4 regions of the Streptomyces sp. NPDC001889 genome follow, and region 4 is predicted to be linked to each of the others. Evidence: riboswitches for the same ligand, from Rfam matches in the RefSeq annotation. Region 4 holds a riboswitch; each other region holds the start of a gene.
What was found. Region 4 has a riboswitch for cyclic di-AMP ahead of ACWCRA_RS11565 (M23 family metallopeptidase). Riboswitches for the same ligand answer to the same signal wherever they lie in the genome.
Positions count from the first base shown of each region.

Region 1: linked by a shared signal. The riboswitch ahead of ACWCRA_RS25155 (transglycosylase family protein) and the one ahead of ACWCRA_RS11565 (M23 family metallopeptidase) in region 4 are both predicted to bind cyclic di-AMP.
Region 2: linked by a shared signal. The riboswitch ahead of ACWCRA_RS29455 (M23 family metallopeptidase) and the one ahead of ACWCRA_RS11565 (M23 family metallopeptidase) in region 4 are both predicted to bind cyclic di-AMP.
Region 3: linked by a shared signal. The riboswitch ahead of ACWCRA_RS26695 (C40 family peptidase) and the one ahead of ACWCRA_RS11565 (M23 family metallopeptidase) in region 4 are both predicted to bind cyclic di-AMP.

Region 1 is NZ_JBSFER010000022.1:53,227-56,533, reverse strand. It holds gene eno (phosphopyruvate hydratase) at 1-1,157, opposite strand, end outside; gene ACWCRA_RS25155 (transglycosylase family protein) at 1,489-2,232, opposite strand; cyclic di-AMP (ydaO/yuaA leader) riboswitch at 2,236-2,410, opposite strand; gene ACWCRA_RS25150 (transglycosylase family protein) at 2,669-3,307, opposite strand, start outside.
Region 2 is NZ_JBSFER010000028.1:92,076-95,382, reverse strand. It holds gene ACWCRA_RS29465 (TetR/AcrR family transcriptional regulator) at 1-204, shown strand, start outside; gene ACWCRA_RS29460 (SGNH/GDSL hydrolase family protein) at 251-1,042, opposite strand; gene ACWCRA_RS29455 (M23 family metallopeptidase) at 1,214-2,191, opposite strand; cyclic di-AMP (ydaO/yuaA leader) riboswitch at 2,196-2,348, opposite strand; gene ACWCRA_RS29450 (alpha-galactosidase) at 2,655-3,307, opposite strand, start outside.
Region 3 is NZ_JBSFER010000024.1:79,368-82,674, forward strand. It holds gene ACWCRA_RS26690 (ATP-binding protein) at 131-562, shown strand; gene ACWCRA_RS26695 (C40 family peptidase) at 724-1,200, opposite strand; cyclic di-AMP (ydaO/yuaA leader) riboswitch at 1,204-1,360, opposite strand; gene ACWCRA_RS26700 (alpha/beta hydrolase) at 1,848-3,307, shown strand, end outside.
Region 4 is NZ_JBSFER010000008.1:266,915-270,221, forward strand. It holds gene ACWCRA_RS11560 (PP2C family protein-serine/threonine phosphatase) at 126-1,313, shown strand; cyclic di-AMP (ydaO/yuaA leader) riboswitch at 1,537-1,693, shown strand; gene ACWCRA_RS11565 (M23 family metallopeptidase) at 1,705-2,781, shown strand; gene ACWCRA_RS11570 (PrsW family intramembrane metalloprotease) at 2,877-3,307, opposite strand, start outside.

The sequences.
Region 1 (3,307 bases), on a different contig from region 4:
TGGCCGCAGTTGGTGGCGACGGCCAGGTCGGCGATGGTGACGTCCTCGGTCTCGCCGGAGCGGTGGGACATCATGCACTTGAAGCCGCTGCGCTGGGCCAGCTCCACGGCGTCCAGGGTCTCGGTCAGCGAGCCGATCTGGTTGACCTTGACCAGCAGCGCGTTGGCGGAGCCCTCGTCGATGCCGCGGGCGAGACGCTCGGGGTTGGTGACGAAGAGGTCGTCGCCGACGATCTGGACCTTGGTGCCCAGCTTGTCGGTGAGGACCTTCCAGCCGGCCCAGTCGTCCTCGAAGAGCGGGTCCTCGATGGAGACGAGCGGGTAGGCCGCCACCAGCTCCTCGTAGTACTCGGTCAGCTCGGCGGCCGAGAGGGACTTGCCCTCGAACTCGTAGACGCCGTCCTTGTAGAACTCGGAGGCGGCGACGTCGAGGGCGAGCGCGATGTCCCGGCCGGGGGCGTAGCCGGCTTCCTTGATGGCCTCAAGGATCAGGTCCAGCGCGGCGCGGTTGGAGTCGAGGTTCGGCGCGAAGCCGCCCTCGTCGCCGAGGCCGGTGGAGAGGCCCTTCTGCTTCAGGACCTTCTTGAGGGTGTGGTAGACCTCGGTGCCCCAGCGCAGCGCCTCGGAGAAGGACTCCGCGCCGATCGGGGCGATCATGAATTCCTGGATGTCCACATTGGAGTCGGCGTGCGAGCCGCCGTTCAGGATGTTCATCATCGGAACGGGCAGCAGGTGCGCGTTCGGGCCGCCGAGGTAGCGGAAGAGCGGCAGGTCGGACGCCTCGGAGGCGGCGTGCGCCACGGCGAGCGAGACGCCGAGGATGGCGTTGGCGCCGAGCGAGGACTTGTCCGGGGTGGCGTCCAGGTCGAACATGGCCTGGTCGATCAGGCGCTGCTCGGTGGCGTCGTAGCCGACCAGCTCGGGGCCGATCTGCTCGATGACGGCGAGGACGGCCTTCTCGACACCCTTGCCCTGGTAACGGTTCTGGTCGCCGTCGCGAAGCTCAAGGGCTTCGAAGGCACCGGTGGAGGCGCCGGACGGGACAGCAGCACGGCCGGTGCTGCCGTCGTCGAGGCCAACCTCGACCTCGACCGTGGGATTGCCTCGGGAGTCCAGGATTTCCCGGGCTACGACGACGTCGATGGACGGCACGAGCATCTCCTTCTGGGATGTGACGCGTGATGTGCAGGGTCTCATTGGCCTTGCGACAAGAGCCTAACCGGCGGCCGGGTGTCGTCCGTCGGATGCCCGCCCCCTGGGACGAACCTACCGATCGGTAACAGAACCGCCCGGCCGGATCGCGACAGACAAGGGGAGAGAAAAGAAAGAGGAGAGGAGAGAAAGAGGAGAGGAGAGGGGACAGAGGAAACCCCGGTCCGGCGCGATCGGGGGGAAGCGCGCCGGACCGGGGTGGTCCATCGGGGGCCGGCCCCCGGAGGGGGGTGCGGCCGGGGGGCCGGCTCCCGGAGCCGGGGGAGCCCGCCTCGGGTCAGCTCAGGTCGAGCTGCTGGCCCGGGTAGATGACATCGGCGTCACTGACGATGTCCTTGTTCAGCTCGTAGAGCTTCTCCCAGCCGCCGTCGACCTTCTCGGCGTCGGCGATGATGCTCAGGGTGTCGCCGGTCTTGACCTTGTACTCGCCGTCGCCCTTCTGGAAGCCCTGCGGCTTCGCGGCCGGCGCCGACTGCTGCTGCTGCGGGGCCGGGGCGGCCGACGGGCGCTCGGAGCGGGTCGTCGGGACCTCGGAGCGCTGCGGCTCCTGGGTCTGCTGCCGCGGCGCCGGGGTCGCGGCCTTGGGCTGCTCGGCCTTCGGCGCGGCCTTCTGGGTGGTGCCCGAGTCCGAGCCGCCACCGGTGTACGAGGCGTTGGAGAGGCCCACGCCACAGCTCGGCCAGGCACCCTTGCCCTGGCCCGCGAGGACCTTCTCGGCGGTCTGGATCTGCTGCGCCTTGCTGGCCTGGTCGGCGGTGGGGGCGAAGGCGGTACCGCCGTACGCGGCCCAGGTGGAGGCCGAGAACTGGAGGCCGCCGTAGTAACCGTTGCCGGTGTTGATGGACCAGTTGCCGCCGGACTCGCACTGGGCGACCTTGTCCCACTCGGCCGCGGTCGCGGCGGAGGCGGAGGAGGCGCCGATCAGCGGGGCCGCGACAGCGGCACCGGTCACACCGGCGAGCGTGACGATACGGGTGGCCTTGGAGGGGCGGCGGTGCTTGCCCTTGCCGGAAAACAGCATGGAGTTACTCCTCACCGACGCCTACGAGGTGAGCTGTCGGGTTCGGGCCAGATGAGTTGCCCGGCCGCGCGTCCTAGCGCGCGGCTTCACCCCTAGCCGGTACCGGCCGCTGTCCTCAGCGGCCGGGGCCCGGCACTTACCTTGGGTCCCCCGCTCCTGCCTTCGGCGCTCTCGCGTCGACTGTTCCCCCCGACCGGCGGCAGGATTCGGCGTGACGGTCGTTGGTGCCCGCGGTGGCGAGCGGTTCAGACCGTAGACACAGCTCTCCCCGATGTCCAAGAGAGAACATCGGGGAGAAATCGCCCATCCTGCCACTCCGGAAGGAGACGTTTTCGCAGGTCGGGCATGGAATGCGTGATTCCGGTTGGCCGGGTTGAGGAGTTGGGACGAAGAGACCCTTGTCTCATTTCCCCAGACCCGGACAAAGGAGCCCTAACTACCCGCGTTCCGCCGTGAGGTCGAGGCTCTGGCCGGGGTGGATCAGGTCCGGGTCGTCGCCGACGGCCTCGCGGTTCCCCTCGTACAGGGCGTTCCAGCCGCCCTCCAGCTTCCGCGCCTGGGCGATGGCCCAGAGGCTGTCGCCGGGGCGCACGGTGTAGGCGCCGTCCGGGGCGTCCGCCCCGGCGCCGTCGGCCGCCTCCCCGCCCTCACCGGCACCCGGGGCGGCGATCCCGTCCCGGGCGGAGCCGTCACCGCGCGAGATGTGGCCGGGATCGGCCTCCCGCCCCTTCGCCGTCTCCTCCGAAGCGGGTGAATCACCCGTTTTGGGCTCATGGTCGAGCTTGTCCGGCGGAGTGGCGCCGGGCCCGGTGGTTCCGGTCCCGGTCCCGGTGGATTCGCCCGTGCCGGGCCGGCCCGCCTCGGCCCGCTTCTCCTCGGCGGCCTCGCCCCGGTGCCTGCCCTTGCCCGCGGAACCGGAGCCGGCGTCCTGCTCCGCGCCCTTCTCCGCCTTCTTCTCCGGGGCGGCGCTCTTGGCGGGGCCGCCGGCCCCCGGACCCGTACCGGCGGATCTGTCGGCGCCGGAGCCCACGCCCTGGGTCTGTCCGGGCTCGGGGGTGCCGGACTTCCCGCCGGA
Region 2 (3,307 bases), on a different contig from region 4:
GAGGGTGCCGCCGCAGGTGAGTTCCCCTGCCCCGATCCCGCGTCGGCGGCCTGGCGGCTCACCGCCTTCCTCGACGGGCTGGCCGTGCAGATGACCTCGTACGCCGGTTCGCTCTCCCGCGCCGCGATGCTGGAGTGGACCGATGAGGCGCTCGCCCGGGAACTGGGGCTCGACCGCGAGGCGCTGACCGCCGCCATCCGCTGAACCCGCGGATGGCGGCTCCCGGCCGGGCCGGAGCGGCGGCAGCGGGTCAGAGCGGGAGCAGATCCGGCCGCTTCGCCGCCACGTGGTCGCCGGAGCTGACACCGCGCAGTCTGCGCCCGATCCAGGGCACCAGGTACTCGCGCGCCCACTGGATGTCGTCGCGCCGCACTTCCAGGGTGCCCCTCGGCGGGAGCACCGGCCAGGCCTGGTCGGGGTCGGCGGGCACCGGGAGCCCCAGCACCTGCCCGGCGCGCAGGGCGACCCTCGTGTGCCCCTCCGGGGAGAGGTGCAGCCGGTCGCTGTCCCAGGCCCGCCGGTCCTGCACCGACCTGAGGGACCACAGGTCGAGCACCGGACAGCCGTAGCGGTCGGCGATGGACCGCACGTGCGCGGTGTAGGTGGCGACCTTGCCGCGCAGATGGCGCAGCACGGGTACGTCACGGGTGTCGAAGCCGGTGGTCACCATCACGGTGCCGACGGCGCCGGTGAGGTCGGCTACCGCGCGCTCGAAGCGCTCGGCCACGTCGTCCGGGTCGCTGCCCGGCCGGATGATGTCATTGCCCCCGGCGCAGAACGACACCAGGTCCGGGGCGAGTTGTCTGGCCCTCGGCACCTGCTCCGCGACGATCTGGTCGAGGAGACGGCCGCGTACCGCCAGGTTGGCGTAGCGAAAGGTGTGTTCGGGCCTGCGGTCGGCGAGCAGCACCGCGAAGCGGTCCGCCCAGCCGACGAAGGACCCGTCCGGTCCGGGGTCTCCGACTCCCTCGGTGAAGCTGTCACCGATAGCCGCGTACGACCCGATTCCGCCCTGGTTGTCTGTGCTCGAATCGTCTGCCACAAGAACTCATCTTGAACCCGTGGATGTGACCTACGCGACCGTAAGGAGGGGTTGACGGCGGGTGATCTTTACCACCGGGGAATATCACGCGGTGGGGAATACCGCCGAATCCCCCCGCACCGTCGAGCGGTACGGGGGGATTCGAGCGTTCTGGGCGGTTTGCCGGTCGCCTCAGAGGGAGACGCCGTGCTGGCGGAGATACGCCACCGGGTCGATGTCCGAGCCGTAGGAGGCGGTGGTGCGGATCTCGAAGTGCAGGTGCGGGCCGCTGGAGTTGCCGGTGGAGCCCGAGAGGCCGAGCTGGGTGCCGCCGCTCACGCTCTGCCCCGCGGAGACGGAGAGGGAGGAGAGGTGGGCGTACTGCCCGTAGGTGCCGTCGGTGTGCTGGACGACGACCTCGTTGCCGTACGCGCCGCTCCAGCCGGCGGAGACGACGGTGCCCGGACCGACGGAGCGGACGGAGGTGCCGGTGGGCGCCGCGAAGTCGACACCGGTGTGGTAGCCGCTGGACCACATCGAGCCGGTCGCGCGGTAGGAGGTGGTGACACCGCCGGACGCGACCGGGCTGGTGTAGCCGGAGGAGGAGCCCTGGGCCTCCCCGGCGGGCTGCTCCGGGGCCGGCTGCTCGGCGGCGGGGGCGGGCTCCGGCTGGGGGGCCGCGGCACCGGCCGGGCCCTTGCCGCCGGAGCCGGTGCCCGGGGTCTTCTCCGGGGCGGCGGCCGGGGCGGACTCCCGGCCTCCGGAGCGGTCGGCGCGCGCCTCGGACGCGCCGCCGATGGCGAGTTCGAGACCCGGGTGGATCATCGAGGGATCGTCGCCGATGGTGTCGCGGTTCTTCTCGTACAGCCCCTGCCAGCCGCCGTCGACCCGGTGCTCGTCGGCGATCGCGGTCAGATGGTCGCCGGCGACGACGCGGTACGTGGCGGAGGCGGGGGCCGCCGGGGCCTGAGCCTGGGTCTGGGCCTGGGCCTGGGCGGCCTTCACCGGGGCCACGGCGGGGGCGGCGGCCGGGGCCGACCGCTCGGCCGCGTGGGCGCCGGTCGCCCCCATCAGCGGGAGGGCCAAGGCGGCCCCGCCGGTGCCGGCGGCGACGAAACCACGGGTGAGCGGGTTGTTCCTGGGGCGGCGGTGCTTACCCTTTGCGGGCATGGCGCATTCCTCTCCGGCGCCTGCGAGGTGAGCTGTCGGGTTCGGGCTGGAGATGCCCGGCCGCGCTCTGCGCGGCTTCACCCCGAGCCGTCCGGCGAGCCGGAACGGCGTACTGCCTGGGTCCCCCGCTCCTGCCACGAATCGACGTCCGATGGGAGTCCGGCCGGCGGCAGGATTAGGCGGTCCGCCCGGATGGCCGTGACCGTAGATGAGCCGAGCGGACCGGAACAAGCTGCTCCGCTTCACGGCCGGGGGTCCTGCGGCCCCGCTCCCGGGGATTCCGGTCACCCTGCGTGGAGCGCGCTCCCCCAACTCCCGCCCCGGCGTCGGCGTTGTCCTCCGCCGCACCGGCACGGACCGTCACCACTATGATCCTGCTCACCGACCGCACCCCATCTCCGCCGCAGCCGGGGCAGGTTATGGCGAAACAGCTAATTGAGCGATAACGACCCAGATGCGCTGATTAGAGACAGTGGAGCCGGAAGACCGCGGCGTCGAGGTCACCCGAGAGCCCGGTGTGCAGCCCGTGGTGCAGCAGCACCGCCCCCCGGTGCACGGCGCCGGTGTCCCGGCACTCGTACCGGCCGGCCGGATCGAGGCCGCGCAGCCGGAGCCTCGGCGGCCGTTCGCCGTAGTGCTGCGACGGGAGCCAGGCGAGGACGACGGTCTCGTCGCCGCGCAGATACTGCACCGCGCTCAGTCCGCCGCCGGGCGGGCGGAGCCGGTGGAGGTCGCCGTGCTGCACCAGTGGCCGTATCTCCTTGTAGAGAGCGATCCAGCCGCGCGCCTCGGCGAGTTCCTCCTCGCTCCACTCGGTGAGGTCGCCGCCGATGCCCAGCACCCCGGCCATGGCACTGACGAAGCGGAAGCGGAGCGAGCTGCGCCGGCCGTTGAGCTGGGTGTTCGGACTGTCGGTGACCCAGGCGGCCATCACCCGCGCCGGATGGAGCTGGCTCAGGCCGTGCTGGATGGCGAGCCGGTCCAGCGGATCGGTGTTGTCGGAGGTCCACACCTGATCCGTACGGGAGAGAATCCCGAGGTCGATCCGGCCGCCGCCGCCCGAGCAGGACTCGAAGTCCACCCCGGGGTGGGCGGCCCGCAGCCGGTCCAGGAGTC
Region 3 (3,307 bases), on a different contig from region 4:
CTTGGGGGATCGCCCCTTCTGGGGAGGGGATGAGTGGCACTCTGGCGATCAGCGCAATCCGTGGCCGCCCGCGCAATCCCTCCGCTTCGAGTTCGGAGCCCGGCCGCGGTGGGAAAGGGACAGCGTCGCCATGGCAGACCTTCAGGAAGCCTCCGTCACCCTGCCGAGCGATCCCGCTTCGGTCTCCGTGGCACGGACATTCGTCGCCGACGTCGTCTCCGAGTGGGGCCTGCCGGCCGGGGGCGCGGCCGTGGAGACGATCCGGCTGATCGTCTCGGAGCTGGTGACCAATGCGGTCCAGCACACCTTCGGCCAGTCGCCCACCTTCACGGTGGACCTGGAGCTGGAGCGGGACGAGAGGCTGCGCATCGGGGTGACCGACAGTCACCCGCGCTGGCCCCAGCGGCTGCCCGCCGCCGTGCGGCAGGACAACGGCCGGGGAATGGTGATCGTCCGCGCGCTCACGGCGGAGAGCGGCGGCAGGCTCAGCGTCACACCCACCCGGGAGGGCGGGAAGACGGTCTGGATCGCCCTGCCGTGGCCGGCCGGGACGTCCGGCTGAGCGGCACCCGGCCTGCGCGGCAGGCCGGGCGTCGGGGCTCCCGCGTCCGGCGCGGGAGGCCAGGTCGTGGCCGCGACCTGGCTCCCCGGCCGGGCGGCGGGGCCCGGTGGCGGGCCGCCGGGGGTCCACCCGGCGGCCCGCACGGGCTCACTGCCGGTCCGTCAGCGCACCCGGCCGTACTTGACGCTCTTGCTCCAGATCTTGTCCAGCTTCACCCAGGACCCCTTCTTGGGCGAGTGCCAGATCTTTCCCTTACCGGCGTAGATGCCCACGTGGTAGACGTAGCCGCCGGAGTGGAAGAACACCAGGTCCCCGGCCTTGCGCCCGGAGGCCGACACGCGCTTGGTCTTGTTGTACTGCTGCTGGGCGGTGCGGGGCAGCTTCTTGCCCGCTCTCTTGTACGAGTAGAGCGTGAGCCCCGAGCAGTCGAAGCGGGACGGCCCCGTTCCTCCGTACCGGTAGGGCGCTCCCTTCTTGGAGGCCGCCACCTTGAGCGCCTTGCCCGCGTGGGACGTGGCGGCGTGCGCCTCGCTCGTGCCGCCCGGCACGAGCAGCGAACCGCCGAGGGCGGCGAGGGTGAGGGCCGATACGGCCCCCGCCCGGCTCATCAGAAACGGGACGTTTGTCTGCGCAGTCATGCGCAACCCTTCGTCAGCCGCCTGTGAAGGATGACCTGTCGGGTTCGGGCGGACGAAGGTGCCCGGCCGCGTGACGCGGCTTCACCCCGAGGGACGTCCGGACTTTCCGGCTGCCCCGTACTGCTCGGGTCCTCCACTCCTGCCGAAGCACTTCTATCGACCAGTCATCCGAAGCGGCGGCAGGACTCGGCGTCCGCTCGGACCGCCCCGCCGAGGTGACGGGGGCTTGTCGTCCCAGGGATCTTGACCCACGACATGGCGGAATTCCGAGCGGAAACGGCGTTATGTGAGTTTTAACACCCTTGGTCCGTTCAGGTGGACATGGCCTCCGGGCGGTCCGGCCCTCGACACCCGAGCATGCCCGCACCAGGGCCGGAATAGAGCATTCCGAGAGATTGGCCACGGTGATGCGCAACTCGACCGTAGTTGGCGCCGAGGCCACGAGTACATCAAAAGGAGTAGCTCGACCGTCACCCGTATGGCGGTTGACGAGGTTCCGCCGACCGCTCTGATTCGTCCGTTCCCGGGGGTTCACCGAGGGATGTACCGCTCACCGGTACTCGGCTCACCGGTTATTGGTTCGGTAAAGAAACAGCCGTACGGCCTGTTGCCGGTAGCACGTCAACCGCGAGGATCGCGGAGTACCCATGACAGAGAGGCAGTTCCAGGTGAGACGTACAGCGGTGTTCGGCGCGACCGGCACTCTGATGGCGGGCGCGCTCATAGCCGGGGCGATAGCCGCCCCGGTCGCCCAGGCCGAGGCCCGGCACTCAGGGGGGTCCGAGGCGCGCGGTGTCCAGATCGCGGCCGAACGCGCCGCCCGGCAGGGCATCGACTGGGCCGACTGTCCCGCCGACTGGGGACTCGCCAAGCCCATCCAGTGCGGCACGGTGACGGTTCCGCTCGACTACGCCCGCCCGAACGGCCGGCAGATCGAGCTGACCGTCGACCGCATCGGCAACACCGGCACCAAGGAGGAGCGCCAGGGCGCGCTCCTCTACAACCCCGGCGGCCCCGGCGGCTCGGGACTCCGCTTCCCCACCCGGGTCACCGGCAAGAACCCGCTCTGGGTGAACACCGCCAAGGCGTACGACTTCGTGGGCTTCGACCCGCGCGGCGTCGGCCGCTCCACCCCCATCTCCTGTGTCGACCCGCAGGAGTTCGTCAAGGCCCCCAAGGCCGACCCGGTCCCCGACAGCGAGGCCGACAAGCGCGCCCAGCGCGCACTCGCCGCCGCGTACGCGGACGGCTGCGCCGAGCGCAGCGGCTGGATGCTGCCGCACATGACCACCCCCAACACCGCCCGTGACCTCGATGTCATCCGGGCCGCCCTGGGCGAGCGGAAGCTCAACTTCCTGGGTGTCTCCTACGGCAGCTATCTGGGCGGGGTGTACGCGACCCTCTTCCCCGGCCATGTCCGCCGGATGGTCGTCGACAGTGTGGTGAATCCCTCACGGGAGAAGATCTGGTACCAGGCCAACCTGGACCAGGACGTCGCCTTCCAGATGCGCTGGGACGACTGGAAGAGCTGGATCGCCGCGAACGACGCCACCTACCGCCTCGGTGACACCCCCGAGAAGGTCGAGCGGCAGTGGCTCACCCTGCGCGCCGACGCCAAGCGCGCCCCGCTCGGCGGAGTCGTCGGCCCGGCCGAGCTGACCGGCTTCTTCCAGGGCGCGCCCTACTACGACTCCTCCTGGGCACCGGTCGCCCGGCTCTGGAGCAAGTACGTGGCCGGTGACACCCGGCCGCTGATCGACGCCGCGTCGCCGGATCTCTCCGACACCGCCGGCAACATCCGCTCCGAGAACAGCAACGCCGTCTACACGGCTGTCGAGTGCGCGGACGCCAAGTGGCCCACCAGCTGGAAGAAGTGGGACCGCGACAACACCCGGCTCCACCGCGACTACCCCTTCATGACCTGGGCCAACGCCTGGATGAACCTGCCGTGCGCGACCTGGTCCACCCAGCAGCACACCCCGGTGGACGTCAGGAGCGGCAAGGGCCTGCCGGGCGTGCTCATCGTGCAGGCCGAGCGGGACGCGGCCACCCCGGTCGCCGGCGCCTACGAGCTGCACAAGCGGCTCAAGGGCTCGCGGGTGATCCT
Region 4 (3,307 bases):
GCCCGGTGTATCGCCCGGTTGGACGGCGGCGGCTCGCCTCCCCGCGCGGTTGCCGCGACCCTGGGAGGGGCGCGGGAGACGTGTCCGCAGCCGTCGGCGGGCCGGAACCGGTCGGGAGAGCACCCTTGGCGCAGGAACAGCTCAGTGGATACGGCGCGCGCCGCTTTGTCCGGATGCTGCCCGTGCTCATGATCGTCGGCGGCTTCGTCTTCGATCTCGCCACCCCGCAGCGGTTCACCGCCGCGCCGATGTTCGCGGCGGCCCCGCTGATCGCCGCACCCTTCTTCTCCTGGCGCACCACCCTGCTGACCGGGCTCGCGGCGACCGCCGGGGTGATCGGGCTCCACTTCTACAAGGAGACGCTGGACGAGCCCACGACGTACACGGAGCTGGTCACCGTCGTCACCGTCTCCGGTCTGGCGCTGCTCATCAACCGGGTCATCCGGCGCGGCAACGAGCGGCTGGCCTCGGCGCGGGTCGTCGCCGAGACCGCCATGCGGGCCGTGCTGCCCACCCCCGCCGAGCGGATCGGCGGGTTCCGGGTCGCCGCGCGCTACGAGGCGGCCGTCGCGGACGCCTTCATCGGCGGCGACCTCTTCGCCGTCCAGGACACCCCGCACGGCGTACGGCTGGTGCTGGGCGATGTCCGGGGCAAGGGGCTCGGCGCGGTGGAGGCGGTCGCTGTCGCCATCGGCGCCTTCCGGGAGGCCGCCGAGCAGGAGACATCGCTGGAGCGGGTCACCGGCCGGCTGGAGCGGGCGCTGAACCGCGAGGCCGGCCGGCGCGAGACGCTGGACGCCGTCGAGGCGTTCACCACCGCCGTCCTCGGCGAGATCCCGCGCTCCGGCGGCGTCGTACGGCTGGTGAACCGGGGCCACCCGGCCCCGCTGATGCTGTACGGGGACGGGGGGCTCGGCCCGCTCGAACCCCGCGAGCACGCCCTCCCGCTCTCCATGGGCGAGCTGGAGCCCCGGCCGGACCGGGCGGACGAGTACCCGCTGCCGCCCGGCGCCACGCTGCTCCTCTACACCGACGGGGTCTCCGAGGCGCGTGACGCGCACGGGGTGTTCTACGACCCGGCCGCGCGCCTGCGGGGCCGGATCTTCACGGGGCCGGGGGAGCTGCTGGACGCGGTACTGGACGATGTGCGGCGGCACACGGGCGGGGGCGCCACGGACGACATGGCCCTGCTCGCGCTGACCAGCCCGGCGACGGCCCCCGAACCCGGTCCCGAACCCGGTCCGGTGTCCGGCGGCGGCGATGGCGCCGGCGATGGCGGGAACCGGTCGGGCCGCCCTTCCCACGGTGCGTAATCAGAGGTCACCCCTCCGACAACGACTGATAACAATTGATATACCGTCAGTTTCGGCGCGGAGGCTGACTGCCGCTCAGGTCGCCCGAATCCGGCTGCTTGTGTCCCGTTAAGTCCATGGCAAAGAGTTTAAAGATCACTCGGAACAACTTGGAATCCGGACCGCGTGTCTATTAACGTTCGATAACGCAGCGCGGTCGTCCCAGCCGCCGTCAGGGTGGCGCCGCGCGCGTGCGCCGAATCCCGCAAGGGAACCGGGGAACCACCCATTGGGGTGAATCGGACATCGTCCACCGTTCAGTTCGCGGTGAGCGCTGCCCGTAGGAGACCTTCCTGCTCCGAACCCGTCAGCTAACCCGGTAGGCGATAAGGAAGGAAAGGAGTACGCCTCAGTGGCGTCAAACAGGCCTGCCCCGGAATCGCCTTACACGACTGCGGTCTTCAGCGAGGACGGGGCCGAGCGGTCCGTCGGTGAGTGGAACCCCACCGCGGAGACCGTCCGCCCGGTGCGCGGCCGGCACCGCCACCGTGTGATGAAGCAGCGCGGTGGATTCGCCCGCAGCTCCACCGTTCTCGGTGTCGGTGTGATCGCCGCCGTCGGCGCCGGTGGCATCGCCACCGCGCAGAACAAACCCGCCATCGCGATATCCCTCCCCGACGTCGACTCTCTTCCCGGCGTCGGCGCTTTCATGTCCGAGGACGCCGCGGACGGCGCCGAGGCGGACCGCGAGCGGACCGCCGAGTACGAGACCATGGGCCTCGCCGCCCAGGAGGCCCAGCCCACCGCGGCCGAGGCCCTGCGCTCCCGCATCCTGGAGCAGGCCGAGGACCAGCAGGCCGGTGCCGCCGAGGCAGCGCGGGCCGCCGCCGAGCGCGACGCCGCCGAGAAGGCCGCCGCGGCGGCCGAGAAGGCGGAGAAGGAAGCCGAGGCCAAGGCCGAGGCCGAGCGCGAGGCGGAGCGGAAGGCCAAGGAGAAGGCCGAGGCCGAGGCCAAGGAGAGGGCCGAGCAGAAGGCCAAGGAGAAGGCGGCGGCCGAGGCCGAGGCCAAGCGCGCCGCGCAGCTCGCCGGCAGCTACGCCCTGCCGACCTCCTCGTACACGATCACCGCCACCTACGGTCAGTCCGGCTCCATGTGGTCCTCGGGCCAGCACACCGGCCTCGACTTCGCGGCCCCGGCCGGCACCCCGGTCAAGGCCGTGGGCGGCGGCACCGTCAAGTCGGCCGGCTGGTCCGGCTCGTACGGCTACCGCATCGTGCTGCAGCTCTCCGACGGCACCGAGGTGTCGTACGCGCACCTCTCCTCGATGACCGTGGGCGCGGGCCAGCAGGTCTCCACCGGCGAGACCATCGGCCGGGTCGGCTCCACCGGCAACTCCTCCGGCGACCACCTCCACCTGGAGGTCATGACCCCGGGCGGTTCCGCCATGGACCCGATGGCCTGGCTGCGCAGCAAGAACCTCAACCCCTGACGGCTCCCTGAGGGGTCCCCCTCACCGGCCGCGGAACCCCGGCAGCCCTGGCATCCACCCCCCATGCCAGGGCTGCCGGTCTTTCCCGGGCGGACTCAGCGGCGGTACGGGTTGTACCCCTCGTAGTCCCGGTACGGCGGCGGCACCCGGACCCGGCCGGTCGCCCGCGCCGCGTGGATCAGCGCCGGGGACGCCGCGTCCTTCCGCTGCCACATGTGGTGGAGCAGCTCCTGCTCCCGGGCGACGAAGTCCGGGCCCGCCGCGCCCCGGCCGGCCCGGTGGCGCAGAAACGCCAGCGAGGTGGCGAACCGCTGGTACTCCGACACCGTGTGCGCCGCCGCCGGACCTCCCGTGCGCCGGGCCACATCACGGGCCAGGGCGCGGGCCTTCATCGACGACAGCGCCGGCGGCTCCGCCGGGGCGAGCCAGCCGGCCGCCGCGTAGGCGGGCAGTTCGGACGCTATCGTGCGCAGCTCCCGCTGCCGGGTCCAGATCACCAGCCAGGTCAGCAGCGCGAACGCGGGAA